DNA from 2 places in the Desulfotomaculum sp. 1211_IL3151 genome. Region 1 is predicted to be linked to the other one. Evidence: predicted binding sites of a transcription regulator. Region 1 holds the regulator's gene; the other holds the start of a gene.
What was found. The regulator LexA, encoded in region 1, represses DNA repair genes until DNA is damaged. The targets are predictions, from matches to a motif close to CNAACANNTGTTNG.

Region 1 (7,959 bases):
CCGGCGGTGGTGGGACCAGCAGAGCCAATTACTTTACCAGGACGTGCCGGAGCTGGACCAACATAGTAGATGATCTGACCCTTGAGATCAACTGGCAGTTCCTTTCCTTGGTCCATTCGTTCCACTAATCTTTTATGGGCTGCATCCCTTCCGGTATAGATGACACCATGAATAAAAACCTGCTGCCCGATGCGAAGGCTCTTTACAATTTCATCCGATAGTGGTGTTGTTATGTTAACCCTTGTCACTCTGTGCACCTCCTATATGCTTACAGATTTATGTCTAGCGGCATGGCAATTAATGTTTACTGCCACGGGCAGGCTTGCAATATGACAACCAAAAATTTCGATATGTACTGCCAATGCCGTTGTTCTACCTCCCAACCCCGCAGGGCCAATGCCTAATTTATTAATGGCTTCCAGCAGTTCCTTCTCCAACTGAGCAATATCAGACAGCGGATGCGGTTCACCAACGGCTCTTAATAGTGCTTCCTTGGCCAGCAGAGCACACTTTTCCATGGTCCCACCAATCCCCACTCCGATAATCAGTGGCGGACAAGGGTTTGGTCCCGCGGCCTGAACGGTATCTAAGATGAATTTCTTGACACCTTCTACTCCTTCGGCTGGCTTTAACATCTTTAATGAACTCATATTTTCACTGCCCCCACCCTTAGGGGCCACCGTTATCTTAATTTTGTTACCTGCTACTATGCTGGTGTGGATTACAGCCGGGGTATTATCACCGGTATTTACTCTTGCCAGTGGGTGTTTAACCATGGATTTTCTTAAATAACCTTCAAGGTAACCCTTACGTACTCCTTCATTTATGGCATCAACTAAATTGCCATGGATAACTTGTACTTCCTGTCCTAATTCAACAAACACCACTGCTACTCCGGTATCCTGACACATTGGTATCGATTCTGCTGCAGCTATCCCCGCATTCTCCACCAACATATTTAAAATTTCCTTACCACTTTGGGAAACCTCTGTCTCATTGGAACGTTTAAAGGAATTTACAACATCATCTGCCAGTTTATAATTTGCCTCCTGACACAAGCGGGCTACTTCAGATATGATTACAGCACAATCTACGGTTCTAATTGTTGTTTCCTCCCTAATCTTTGTAATAACCTAATTTAGCCTTTATTATCGGGTTAATCGCAACTACTATTAATATACCATTTTTTACAATAAACATATATTCATTCTACTGTTTATTCTACCCGATTGATTTAAAATAACATCGAACAAATGTTTTTATCTTGATCCAGAGTATGATATAATATACCAAATCATGATTAAGCTTATTTTTCTTTGTGAAAGGTTGTGAACCCCGATGTTAAATCCTAGGGAATCAGAAGTTTTAAGGGTTATTATAGAAAATGTCAAGCAAAAGGGTTATCCCCCGTCAGTTAGGGAAATTGGGGAAATAGTTGGTCTTTCATCCAGTTCTACCGTTCACTCTTACTTAAAAAGATTAGAACAAAAGGGTTATCTGCGACGGGATCCTACCAAACCAAGGGCCATTGAAATTATTAACACGGATTCAGCCGATACCAGCCCTGCTTCATTCCCTGAGCAGCCGGATAACCAATACGAAGAGATGATCAATATTCCTATGCTGGGGGAAGTGGCTGCAGGGGTTCCCCTTTTAGCCGTTGAAAATTTTGATGAAAAGGTTACTTTACCCAGGAGCTTTACTGGTTATGGTGATTTCTTCATGCTTACCGTGCGGGGCAACAGTATGATTGAAGCTGGTATTTTACCCGGCGACCTTGTTTTAGTGAGAAGGCAGGAATCCGCCAATAACGGTGAAATAGTCGTCGCATTATTAGAAGACGAGGCCACCGTGAAAAGATTTTTCAAAGAAAAAGATGGCATTCGGCTTCAACCCGAAAACAGCCTCCTATCTCCCATTTTTGTCAGGGAGATTAAAATACTTGGCAAGGTGGTTGGACTAATGAGAAAAATATAAAAAGGTCGCATAGCGACCTTTTTTTGTTGGATCTTTGCTAGTTTGATTGGCAATCTTTATTGTAGTGTGGACACATGCTGCAGTGTTCTGCCTTATCCTCTATGACATAACAATATGCACCTTGTTCCTTCCAACAGGGCTTGTTTAAGTTTACGTTTTCACCCTTTTGTTGACTACCACCGTCACAATACTTGATATCCCAGCAGGGATACATACTAATAATCTGCAGCACACCTGCGATATTCAGGCCTTTTTCATTAATGAGATAATGAATAAACTGAAGTCTTTTAACATCGTTATTACTATATAACCTCTGTTTATTGCGACGGGCAGGTTCAACTAGCTTGTGCTTTTCCCAAATACGAAGGGTCTCTGGATGTACCTTTAAAAGTTCGGCAATAACGCCTATATTAAACATAGGCTGATCATCGTTGCAAAACAAGGATTTATCTCCTCCCGTTATAAAATCTAATATCCTTTATTTATTATATAGTCTATAAACCCAATTTGTAAATTAGCTAAATTACTGCAAAAGATAAAATTATTACTATTTATCTTACGGTTTTGGGACAAACCTCGAATTTTTGTATTTTTTGCCGAAACTGGTATGGCCCTTTTAGACTTCTATCTCTAGGTCCAATAAAGGGGCATGCTGTTGGGCACCATAGACATCGGTTTCACCAAGGGCACCGGATGGGTAGGGCCGTACAATGGTAGCCTTGATGGCGTAGGCAGGAGAAAATTCGACAATTCCTATGACATCCGTCTCAGGAATGCCATAGAGTTTTGCAACGGTAGTTTTATTTATTACCTTAGCTGTACAGGCAGCTTCATATGATTTTTGATCCTTAAAAATAACATCTAAGGTTAGTTCATAGGGTCCAGAATTTTTACTTCGAATGACCGAAGCCAACTCAGTTAATTTAGCCTTTGACATTATTTTTCCTCCCCTGCATGAATGATTTCAAATGGAAACAATGCCACGGGATCATCAACCTGCAATAAGTGATAAATATTAAAGTTATAAACAGCTCCCGCCTTAAAGTCCGAAGGGGAATAGGGAAAGGCCAGGTTGCCAGCTGTAGCTACCCGCCCAGGATAGCCATAGTGAAGCATGGTGGACCGGGCAAAGCTGCAAATGGTATTCGCTATTTCTTGGGTTTCTGCCACAGCCTCAATAATAATGCCCAACTCATGTGTAGTTATTGCCGGTTGAGGTTCAAGCTTACCCATTACCCCATCCTTGCCATAGATGTTAAAATGCAGGAAATACGCATAGCCGTACCGCTTAAAATTGTCTTTAACCCGTTCCCGCACAGCCTCTACGATATGATCTATTTGTCCTATCATAATGGGGTCACGGCAACCTGCTATGGATACAGTACGAAATCCTACTCTTTTAGCCCCTTCTAATTTGACGGTATATTTTTCACTGGGGATAAATTTACTGCCTGCTACCCTAACAGCCCTTTCGTTCTCTTGGCTAAAGGTTGTTGCACTGAGATCCAATATACCGCCAGGACCAGGTAAAATATAGGGATTTGTTTTCTCATAAAGGGTATGGGCAGCCACCGAAGTAGTTGTGCAGGAGCGGCTGGGATTCAAGGGTTCCACTATAAAACAATCTTCCCTTAGGGTGCCCAATAAACAATCACTGCCGCTGCCAGGGGAAGCTGCTATGGCACCGCACTCTAAAATTTTACCCATATGTATGGCCAAACCCTTATCAAAGCCTGCCATTAGTGCAGCGGCACTAAAGACTGCTGGGTCGTAAGACCTGCCGGCAAGCACAACCTTAGCACCCTTTGCCAGGACTTCTATTACCGCTTCTGGTCCCATCTGCCCGACAATTCTTTCAGTGGCAGTTATTTCAGTTTCAGTGAGTTCCGGGGCAGGATGCAGGGGAGAAATCTTGTTGGCCCGAAAGGCATCCAAAATATACTCCTTACTAAGTTCGGCATGGATAATACCCAAAGGAAACTGCCATTTTTTCTCTCTGGCTAACTCAAGAATTATCTCCAAGTTCCACTGCAGATGTGCCTCTGCTCCACAGCCACCGGCTGTACCAATGACAACAGGAATATCCCTTGCCAACCCTGCCTCAATCATTAATTCTAAGTCCCGTTTGACCGCTGTTCGGTCAGTAAAGGATACGCCGGCACCCAAATAGTACGGTCCTGGGTCCGTAGAACCAGCATCAACAGCAATTAAATGAGGATTACGATCCAAGCCAGCCCGAAACGATTCTTCAGGAAAACCGTAGCCAAGAATGGCTGTCGGTGATAAAACACGATACTCTCTCAAAGGGAATCCCTCCAGAAAAATAATAAGATAAGACCTCTGTCTTATCTTATTATATACCCAACTGCCAGTTATTTCATTAATACCCTTGGAACATAAAGGTAAGTTTTGAAAAAACAACCTGCCGTGGGCCATAAGCAAGAACCCAAAGGCAAAATAATCACGCAAACCCAAGGCCTATGGCCTTTTCCAAGCTGAAAACTGATGGCTATTTTCTATTTCACTTGCAATACATTTTTTGCCGCGTTTATGACACCAATGCGAACATATTCCTTGGATAACCCACCTTGCAGATACACCGCATAGGGTTGCCGCAAAGGAGCATCGGCGGTTAATTCCAAAGAGGCTCCTTGGACAAAGGTTCCCGCAGCCATGATTACATCATCTTCATAACCAGGCATATAGTCTGGTTCTGGCAAGGCATGGGCATCCACAGGGGAAGCCCCTTGAATCCCCCGGCAAAAGGCCACTAACCTTTCCGGTGTTTCCAAGGCAATGGCCTGAATGATATCGGACCTTGGTTCGTCAAAGGCAGGCGATACCTTAAAGCCTAATCGCTCAAATAACCTGGCAGCAAACACTGCCCCCTTGAGAGCCTCTGCCACAACATGAGGTGCCAGAAAAATACCCTGCATTAAAAGTCTTTGCACATCCAGGGACGGACCCACTTCTGCCCCAATTCCCGGTGCTGTCCATCGATGGGAAGCAGCTTCAACCAGATCCTTTCTCCCCACAACATAGCCGCCGGTGGGGGCTAACCCGCCGCCAGGATTTTTCATCAGAGAGCCGGCGGCTAGGTCTGCTCCCACAACCGTTGGCTCCAGGTTTTCTACTAACTCGCCATAGCAATTGTCCACAAATACATATACATGAGGGGCATGTTCCCTGATAAACCCTACTAATTTTTGCAGTTCCTGCATGGTTAACGGTGGTCGCCAGGCATAGCCCCGGGACCTTTGAATAAGAACAACTTTCGTACGGGGATTTAATGCTTTCTTTATGTTATCCCAAGCAAGGGTTCCCCCGGAAGTCAATTCCACCTGGTTATAGGAAACACCAAAATCCTTGAGGGAACCGGAGGCATTGCCCCTTTTGCCAATGATTTCTTCCAAGGTATCATAGGGGGAACCCTGGACCGCCAGTAATTCATCCCCAGGCCTTAGGAGACCAAATAAAGCAATGGCTATGGCATGGGTTCCGGACACAATTTGTCCCCTAACCAAAGCTGCTTCGGCACCAAAAACATGGGCATATATTTTTTCCAGGGCATCCCGTCCGGCATCATTATAGCCATAGCCAGTTGTACCCCGCAAATGATAATCGGCTGTCCTTGCCAGATGAAAACCCTCCAGCACCCTTTGATGGTTTTTCATGGCCATTGCCTCGATGTCTCGGTAAACCGCTTGTACTTCGGTTTCCACTTCGTTGGCCAGACTTTCTAAAATATTCGCTTGCATAGTTCCTCCGTTTATGTAAAAAAATTTGACCCTGAAGGTATTATATTTCCTCCAGGGCCTCTGTCAAGTCTTCTTTGTTGATCGTCATCAGATCCTGTCGTGAAATGTCCTTTTTGCTAACTAGACGAACGGCCTGCAGGCGCATGGCCCGTTCAATCAAATTGCGTACCAGTCTGGCGTTGCCACTATGTTCATGCCTTCTGGTCTGTTGCTCTATTATTTTTGCTAATTCCGCCGCCGCTGGCGATGCCAGTTGATATTGACGTTGTTTGAGCATAAGACCAGCAATTTTCATTAAATCATCAATGGAGTAATCCGGGAAAGTAATATGGATGGGAAAACGAGAGCGCAGGCCGGGGTTGGTTTCCAAAAAATAGTCCATTTCATCCTGATAGCCGGCTAGGATGATGATTAGATTGTCCTTATTGTTTTCCATGCTGGTAACCATGGAATCAATGGCTTCCTTACCGAAATCCTTCTCGCCGCCCCTGGCTAAAGAATAGGCTTCATCAATAAATAGGATGCCGCCAACGGCCTTTTTTATTTGATCGCGGGTTTTGGCTGCCGTATGACCAATGTACTCACCTACTAAATCAGCCCGCTCCACCTCAATGAGATGTCCCTTCGGTAAAACCCCCATCTCTTTAAACAGCCGGCCAATAATTCTAGCCACAGTGGTTTTACCGGTACCAGGGTTCCCTTTAAAAATCATATGTAAAACCATGGGTTCAAAAATTAATTTTTCCTTTTGTCTAAGTTTCTGGATCTCTACAAAGGCTTGAATTTCCTTTACTAGTTTCTTTACACTGTCAAGGCCAATTAAAAGATCCAGTTCACCTAGTATTTCCTGAGCAGCCTTACGATTTATTTCCCCAGGGGCCGGGGCTTTATCCTGTTGGGCTGGTTGTTTAGCAGGTAAAGAAGGTCTTTTGATCAATCCCCCCTGCCTTGGCGGTTCTGGTCTGGGCGGGTTCTGCCACATTCTTATTCTAACCATAGGAGCCACCTCCGGGCAAATTTTGCGCTTTTTAAACATTATACGCTCGGAGGTTCGAATAGTGACCAAGGAAAACAAAAACCCCTCCATCAGGAGGGGCATTGAAGGGCCTGATTTTATGCTTTATTTTCCGAAAAGGAAGTATTAACCGCACGCAGTGGGCTAATGGTGGAAATGGCATGTTTGTATACCATTAACTGCTTGCCATCACTTTCCAAAATCACTGTAAAATTATCAAAACCCCTAACCATCCCTTTTAATTGAAAACCATTAATAAGAAAAATGGTTACAGGTATATTTTCCTTGCGTACCTGATTTAAAAAAGCATCTTGTAAATTTATTTGGGGTTTAGTCATGAGGGTTCCCTCCATTGGTAAAAATTTTCTATTTATGTTTCCTTATTCTTTCTACGTAGTTAATAAATCTCCTGCCATCTGTCTCTTAATTTCCTTCGCAATGGCTTTTTTATTTTCAAAGTGCTCCATATTAAGCCAATGAATCCTTTGGTCAGCCCGAAACCAGGTAAGTTGACGCTTGGCAAAACGCCTGGTGTTGCGTTTTAGAGTTTCTGCGGCTTCCTCTAAAGAACATTCTCCCTTTAGATAACGGACAATCTCCTTGTAACCTAAGCCTTGCAGTGCAGTACCCCATGTTTCATACTGCTTTAGCAAATTTTTCACTTCATCGACCAGCCCTTTTTCCAACATCAAATCTACCCGTTGTTCAATCCTTTTATATAGTAATTGCCGATCCATCGTTAGACCAAACATTTTTAGGTTATATTTGGGTGGATCTTCTTTACGGATGTACTGGTACTCTGAAATTGTTTTGCCCGTTTGGTAATATACTTCCAAAGCTCGGATAACCCTTCTTAAATCATTGGGGTGTAAGCGTTCGGCAGATTCTGGGTCTACCTCAGAAAGTTTCCTGTGCATTGCCTCGGCCCCTACCCTTGCCGCTTCACTTTTAAGTTCTTCCCTAAGACGATTTTCTTTCGCAGGAGGGGTAAAGTCATAATGATCGATTACCGACCGTACATACAAGCCTGTTCCGCCCACCAGTATGGGTAAATGCCCATCCCTCGTAATATCGTCAATGAGCTGCTCTGCCTTACTCTGATACATGGCCACACTAAATTCCTCATCTGGTTCTACAAGATCAATCATATGATGGGGAATTCCTTGCATCTCTTCAAATGTGGGTTTAGCGGTGCCAATATCCATATGC
Region 2 (7,959 bases), on a different contig from region 1:
TGCCATCCTGGGTGGTCATTTAGGTTATCTTGTTTTCCCCTTGGTACCCCAGGCTAAATTTCGGCACGGTGTTTCCCTGTTGGTTTTAAGCACAGCTCTCTATTCTGTGGCTACTGCCATTTGGCATATTTAGACTTTGGGCTAAACAGCCCTTGGTCTCCTGATGACCAACCCCTGTAACGATTGCAATGCCGGCAGGAGCCTAAATCTTTCTCCCACTTCGGGTAAAACCATTCTTTATCGTCCATCATACACCCCGCATTCTGTCAATGAAACAGCCCGTTGAATGCTTTGTCGCCCCCACTTGGACTTAATTAAATCGGTTGCCCTGTCAATCTTTTCCTGTCTATCCTGCCCAGAAAAGATTGACAATTGTTTTTCCTCCTTTGGTATTAATTCCGACAGTGTTAGCCCTACCAATCTCGCCCTCACTTCTTTCTTATCCAAATATTGTTCTAACAGAAATACGCCCATTTCATAAATTTCCTGGGTGATATCCGTGTAATGGGATAAAACCTTAGAATGGGACTCTGTAATAAAGTTAGGATCCTTGATCGTTAGACTAACCCTTCTTCCTATAAATCCGGCTTTGCGGGTTCGCTGGGCTACTTCCTCTGCCAATTCAAGAACAACCACTTTGATCTGCTCTAACCCCCGGTAATCCCTTGGCAGGGTTATCTGATTACCCACACTTTTAATTATTTCCAAGGAACCTGGGTCTACGGAGCTGGAGTCAATGCCCCTGGCGGAATAATGTAAAACTTCTCCCACTAAGCCATAGCGGGCTCTTAATAACTCAACGGGCATGGCTGCCAAATCCCCAATGGTTTTAACGCCAATTTGATTCAACCATTTACCGATTCTGGAGCCCACGCCAAACAATTCTTTTACTGGTAATGGCCACACCCGCCGGGACCAATCATCGGGTGAAAGGAAAATGATTTTATTCGGCTTTTCCAATTCCGATGCCATCTTGGCCATTAGTTTAGAAGGTCCGATGCCAATATTTACTCCTACCCCCACCTCACGGTTAATTCTAGCTTGAATCTCCTGGGCTATGCTTTGGGGTGTCCCAAGATTTTTTAAGCAACCTGTAATATCCACAAAACTTTCATCAATGGAACAGGGTTCTACCAAATCACTGTATTCCCGTAGAATGCTGTTAATCCAACTGGAAAAGGCGGCATAATCCCGATGGGAAGGTGAAACAAAAACAGCCTGGGGGCATAGAGCCCTGGCTTCACTTATGATCATACCCGTTTTAATACCATATTTTTTTGCCTCATAACTGGCTGCCAGCACAATCCCTCTTCTTTGGCCGGGATCCCCCCCAACAATAACGGGTTTCCCCCTAAGCTTAGCGTCCATGGCCTGATGAACGGATGCATAAAAGCTATTCATATCGCATAAAAGTATGACCCTAGACATAGACACCACCGAACATTTATTTGATTTCCTATACTTCATTATAGCAAACATTTGTTCTTGTGCAATAGGTTGCTGTTTGCAATTTTTGTAAAATAGTGGTTTGTTTAGGACAAAAGTAGCAGTTTGATTTTTTTAAGGGTTAAACTATAATAGATTTATGATCTTTAGTTAGTGAGGAGAACTTTTATGACTGAAATAATAACAGCTATGATAGCCGTTATTGGGGAGCACTTCCCATAAAGAATGTTATTGGTAAAGCGATCCTCAGGCATTACCCCCTAGGTCATATGAGGCTTTTCTAAATAAAGAAACAAGGGCAAAATCCCTTGTTTCTTTTATATTACATGCTTATGCTCTAAATTAATATGGATAACTTTATTTGCCTTATCCCACTGTATATCTCCTCCAAAGGCCTGGGTCAAAAACCTAAGAGGCACCATAATGTTGCCCTTTATCCTTTGTACTGGCTGAGTTAACTCCACGGATTGATTATTCCAGGCAGCCCTATTCGATCCTACCTGAAATTTAACTTGCGTGCCCTGACCAGTTATTAAAATTTCTTCCTGGTCGTACTCCACATTCAAACTCATCGTATCGGTTAAGCAACGAACCGGTGCTAAAACGGTTCCAGCAACAAAGATTGGCTTTTGATTAAGTTTACTTTGTTCTCCGTTTATATAAATGGCCTTTACCCTTTGATACTGCTGAAAGCCATAGTCTAACAAAGCTACGGTGTTGGCACTTCTTATCTCCTTGGTAGGTGACCCCATTACCACACTAATGAAACGCTGATCCTCCCTTTGGGCTGTGGCCACCAAACACCACCGGGCCTTGTCTGTATAGCCAGTTTTTAATCCATCGGCTCCGGCAAATAGTTCTAATAGGTTGTTCGTACTCTTAATCGGATAAGCTCCGTTGCGGATGGTGGTAGTTTTCAGCCTGGAAAAATCCAATGCCTCCGGGTATTCCTCCAGTATGATTTTAGTTAACAAGGCAATATCATAAGCAGACATATAGTGGTTGGCGTTATTCATCCCCGGCAGGCCGGAAGCATTAATAAAATGGCTATTTGTAAGCCCTAACGCCACTGCCCTTTGATTCATTATCCGGACAAAGGCCTCTTCACTGCCTGCTACCTTTTCCGCAAGGGCCACAGCAGCATCATTGGCAGAAGCTACCATCATCGCTTTTACCAACTCTTGTAGGCTTAGAACCTCCCCCTTTTTCAAATATACCTGTGCTTCATTAACACGCTCAACCTTTTCACTAATCTGCACGGGTTCCTCCCACTGATGTAACCCCTGATGGATCTTTTCCAGTACGATATAAAGCACCATTAATTTTGTGATGGAAGCAGGGTGAAACCTTTCCTGTTCATGCTTCGCATAGATTATTTGTCCCGTATCATAATTGACTAAAATAGCACCTCTCGCATTAAGACCATTTATCGAATTGACTAGCTTAGGAGCATAGCTCAAACTGCAGCTATGTTTCGCCGCACTTTCTTCAACCTGAACAGTCTGCCATTTGTCCGCTGCTTCAAACCGGGCTTCAACCGGGCATCGCACCCAGATTACCAGAGCCATTAGACTGATCAAACATAGGGCACCTACTCTTTTCATTTCCCAGCCCCCTTGGTATTTTTGCTTGGCATGTTAGAAAGGATAAGCTTTATAACATGCAAAAACCTAAAAGACCTGGCGTTAGCCAGGCCTTGTAAAAAATATGCAACAATATAAAAAAAAGAACCCAATTAATAGAATTCTTGGTAAGGTAAAAGGATATCTTCACAGGTAGGGCTAATGAAGGATTGGATACAGCTATTCCAACTTAAAGGGGTTTTCTAACATTGTCTGGAATAGCTAAAAATTAAATATAAGGAGAGGTCGCTATGAAAACCATCGGTCTAATTGGTGGGATGAGTTGGGAATCATCACTTGAATATTATAAAATTATTAACCAAACAGCCAAGAAAAAACTAGGTGGGCTACATTCTGCAAAATGTTTAATGTATTCGGTAGATTTTGCTGAAATTGAAACTTTACAGCGTCAGAACAAGTGGGAAGAATTGACTAATATAATGATTAATATTGCTAAAAACCTTAAAATTAGTGGCGCTGATTTTATTGTAATTGGAACAAACACGATGCACCTCATGGCTGACGATATAGAAAATAAGGCTGAAATAAAAGTATTGCACATAGCGGATGTCACTGGTCAAAAAATAGTTGAACAGGGCTTAAAAAAGGTAGGTTTACTCGGAACCAAATTTACGATGGAAGGTACTTTTTATCGGCAGGTTTTAAAAGACAGGCATCAGCTTGAGGTTGTTATTCCAGATGAAGATGAAAGAGAAGTTGTTCATGAGGTTATTTATCAAGAGCTGTGTAAAGGTGTAATCAATGGGCCATCTAGACAAAAATTTGTTCAAATCATAGCGAACCTAACCCGGAAGGGTGCTGAAGGTGTAATACTAGGGTGCACCGAAATTCCACTGCTTGTAAAACAGGAAGATGTTGAGATCCCTATTTTTGATACAACAACCATTCATGCTGTTTCTGCTGTAGACTTTGCTCTGACCTAAGAATCGCCGTCGGTTATGCTTATGAGACAAGGGAACAGTTTTTATGTCTATAAAGCCAACGTTTATCCTTATCATCCAAGTCATGGGTCGTGATGTGATAAAAGCCACTTTTGCTTCTCTCTCACGAATGCCTTGGTATCAAGCCAAAGGAACTGTCCCCTTATCCTCCCTCGATAGTAACTAAGGATACTTGGCTCCTATTGAATAATCTAATCGGCAATACACTTGTACCCAAACCACTGTCGATATAAAGTTTCTTGCCATGTTCAAGGTTATATACTCCCTTCTCAAGCTTTGGGAAAAATCCCTGGCCAGGAGCTACAATTCCTCCTATGACAGGGAACCTTACCTGTCCCCCGTGGGTGTGCCCACTTAAAATTAAGTCTGCTGGCAGGTTCTTTTCAGTTACTATCCCCGGAGAGTGAGATAGGAGTATCGTATAGAATTTCTCATTGATACCTTTGGTGGCAATTCCCAGATCCGCGCGCTCTGTATGAAAATCATCTACCCCACAGATATTGATACTGGTATTCCCGAAATCAATCGTAATATTTTTATTATTTAGAATTACTACGTTAAGTTTTTTCAATCCCTGTAAGAAATCTTCCGTTCGATCGTTCTCCCATTCATGGTTACCCGATACAAAAAATACCTTCGGAGTGACCTTAACCAGTTCCTCAACAAACCTATAAGCATTAGTAAAATCCGTGGTGTCTCTATTAATTAAATCACCCGTAATGACAATGATATCTGGCTTTTGGCGTTTGATTTGTTTTATAAATTCTACGCTACCAGTAAAATTCCCACTATGTACATCAGATACTTGTAGAATTTTAAAGCTTGTATCTTGGGACAACTTATCGGTATTGAACTTTACCTCCGTTATCTTCGGGTAATGAACTTCAAAATAGATTTCACAAAACACCATCAAGAATGCCAATAAAGTTAATGCAAAAACCATATTTTGTAACATTAGAATCCTCACAATTACTATTTATAAAACTTACTGATGAAGCACCTAAGCGTGCCAAAGCCATCGTAATCCACTATTCTCATTCAAAAAATGGGTATAGCCGCTCCACTTGTATTCATTCACTGACTTGACCATCCCTGCTTTGACAGGATTCATCCAGCTTCTTCTCATATAGTCTCAATAAACCGAAGTTTATCACTATCCTCTTTAAAGATGCTCTGTTCATTGCCACGGATCAGGATGTGATAGAAGCCACTTTTGCTTTTCTCCCTCTGGTTCCTTGGCAATTTTAACACCCCTAATTCATTATAAGCAGGGGTGTTATCGCAATCAAGACAAAAGAACCGTCATGTCTTCCCAGAAGTAAAAAGAAAAGCAGCATCCAAGATGGATCATCTGCTCAACATTAAAGCATCCTCTCAAAACTGAGAGGATTTTCTTTTTCAAAAACCGGTTGCATTACGGTTGCATTACAAAGCAAAAATAAAAGGGTCTGCATCTCTGCAGACCCTTGATTTTACTGGTCGGAGCGACAGGAGTTGAACCTGCGACCTCTACCACCCCAAGGTAGCGCTCTCCCAAACTGAGCTACGCCCCGATCTAGTATATTTGTCAACCAGAACCACCTGCCCTGTCGACAAATGTAATTATAGCTAAAGGCCTAGGAAAAGTCAACATAAAACTTAATATATTTTTTCATCCCCGGCCAGTTCAAATTCCGCTAGAATGAAGGTGTGGTCAGAGGGCTTTTCTCTTTGTCTGGGCTCTTTATCAATCCAAGCTTTGGTAGATTGTTTTGCCAGTGGTTCTGTAGCCCAAATGTGGTCAATACGCCAACCAAGGTTTCGCTCTAACCCCTTTGGTATTCTATAATCCCAAAAGGTAAAGTGACCTGTCTCTTGTTCGTGCCTACGGAACACATCCTGAAAACCCCATTCCTTTACATACTGTAAAGCCACATGCTCTTCCGGATGAAAACCGACTTTACCATACAACCTTTTGGGGTCATGTACATCCCTTGGATCAGGGGCAACATTAAAATCACCTAGCCAAAGAAGAGGCTTGTCTGGGGAAAAATTATTGTTAAAATAATCCCTCATGGCCCTGATCCAGGCAAGTTTATAGGCAAATTTGGGGCTGTTTGGTGCCTGTCCCTGGGGTATATAGGTGTTAACGATAGGAATTCCTTTAACAGAAGCAGCAAGCAGTCTAGCTTCGCCTGGTTCAGTTATATCCCCTAAATCACCATTGAGAAGTGTGATTGGATGAGGACTAATAATGGCCACACCATTATAGGATTTTTGCCCCTTAAATAGCACTTGAAAACCCTTTGCCTGAAAAAATTCCCCTGGAAAATCATGATCCATGACCTTCGTTTCCTGTAAACAAACAATGTCTGGTTTATTAGTTAGCAACCACTCTAACAAAAGTTCTTTACGGCTGCGGATAGAGTTAATATTAAAGCTGGCTACTGTAAACTTCATAACGACCATTCCTTATAATCACATTATCATTACTGACCTTCCTTAATATTTTACTTTATTCTTTGAATATCCTCCAGCTAAATGATTCATAAAAACAAAAATTGCGGTAAAACCGCAATTTATAATCCAAATTAATTTTTCTCTACTTCGGTTAATACTGTTTTTAAACATAACATTAAACTCAGAAATAACCCGGCAACCAACCACATGTAGAGGGGCACACTCCTCTCTGTTTTCCAAGACCATCCTGGTAATTATAACTTAATAAATTACCTTCTGGCAATTCCCCAGTATCGTGATATCTTGGGTATTTGCCTCTTATATAATCATCATATTCTAATTAGTCCCTATCTATTTCTTTTTCCTTAATATTTTACGTTGTTAACTTATGTTATTATAATGACTAATTCTCTATCTTTGGAAATTTAAACTTTCTGCTAAAAACTTTATTAAAATTGGTCACCTTCTTATAAAGCTCACGGATTTCCAGGTCTGGGTTTTCCCAGGTTACGCATTCTATTTGTACTTCATTTTCCTTAATCGTGCATTTTACATCGTCAATAACACCGGCTTCAGTCCTGTCTAAGTTTTCCGCCATGCGAATCAGTACCCCTAACCTGCGGACAAGGTTACCATCCTGGGGAAATAGCACATCGGAGTGCTGTTGAAGCTTAAATTTTAGGTCTATTCTGCCATGACAAGCGGCAATGAGGGCTATCAGAACCATTTCCCGATGGGACAGGCCGTTAATCCTACTATTTAAAAGAACATACATGGTATGCTTGTGGTGATTATAGTAGCTTACGATATTTCCCACATCGTGCAGCAAGGCCGCTATCCGTAAAATTTTTCTTTCCCACAAACCATACCCATGTAGGGGTCTTAGTTGATCAAAGAGCGATAGGGACAATTTTGCCACATGTTCAGCGTGGGACCGTCTAACCTGATATAAATCCATGAAATTTTGCACACTGTGTTCTGTCACATTTTCCACAATTTGTTCAGGCCACTCCTGAAATAGGTAATTATAAAAGATACCCTCCCGAAGACCTATTCCACTAATTCTAACACCAGGGGCCCCCATGTGCTCCATTATCTTAGAAAGCATGGACATGCCGCCAACGATAATATCAGCCCTCTCCTTAGACAAGCCCGGAACCCTTTTACGCTCTTCCACGGGAAGGTTTTGTAATTGATTGTAAATTTCTCTTACCCGCTCCGAATGAATCCTGTAGTTGTGTATTAAATTTAGGCTGTAACGGGTGCGTTTACGGTCCATTCGACCTAAGTTACGAAAAGTTCCCCCCACACCAATAATCTCTAACCCCCTGGCTGACTCTAACCAGGGAACAGCCGAAAGTTGCTCTTTTATTTGCTTCTCTAAAGCTAAAACTTGTTCTGGCTGCGGCACGGGTGTTGTGAGATAGGTTTCTGTAAGGTTTACGGCACCCCAGGGAATACTTGTCAAGTGGGCTATTTTACGATCTCGG

Region 2: a site for LexA is predicted at 1,473-1,486, ahead of dinB (DNA polymerase IV). Genes of this name have one in related genera too.

The regions. Positions count from the first base shown of each region.
Region 1 covers NZ_JBAIYV010000040.1:37,797-45,755, reverse strand. Annotated here, with positions in the region: gene V6C11_RS10765 (Fe-S-containing hydro-lyase) at 1-248, opposite strand, end outside; gene V6C11_RS10760 (fumarate hydratase) at 261-1,103, opposite strand; gene lexA (transcriptional repressor LexA) at 1,339-1,977, shown strand; gene V6C11_RS10750 (MerR family transcriptional regulator) at 2,015-2,419, opposite strand; gene V6C11_RS10745 (DUF4387 domain-containing protein) at 2,594-2,914, opposite strand; gene V6C11_RS10740 (acyclic terpene utilization AtuA family protein) at 2,914-4,281, opposite strand; gene V6C11_RS10735 (methionine gamma-lyase family protein) at 4,494-5,735, opposite strand; gene V6C11_RS10730 (AAA family ATPase) at 5,776-6,732, opposite strand; gene hfq (RNA chaperone Hfq) at 6,849-7,088, opposite strand; gene miaA (tRNA (adenosine(37)-N6)-dimethylallyltransferase MiaA) at 7,140-7,959, opposite strand, start outside.
Region 2 covers NZ_JBAIYV010000022.1:131,327-139,285, reverse strand. Annotated here, with positions in the region: gene V6C11_RS04540 (sulfite exporter TauE/SafE family protein) at 1-133, shown strand, start outside; gene dinB (DNA polymerase IV) at 238-1,428, opposite strand; partial or broken gene V6C11_RS18660 (signal peptidase I) at 1,635-1,730, shown strand; gene V6C11_RS04530 (stalk domain-containing protein) at 1,764-3,050, opposite strand; gene V6C11_RS04525 (aspartate/glutamate racemase family protein) at 3,320-4,012, shown strand; gene V6C11_RS04520 (metallophosphoesterase) at 4,173-4,985, opposite strand; tRNA gene V6C11_RS04515 (tRNA-Pro) at 5,507-5,583, opposite strand; gene xth (exodeoxyribonuclease III) at 5,669-6,469, opposite strand; gene V6C11_RS04505 (Ppx/GppA phosphatase family protein) at 6,873-7,959, opposite strand, start outside.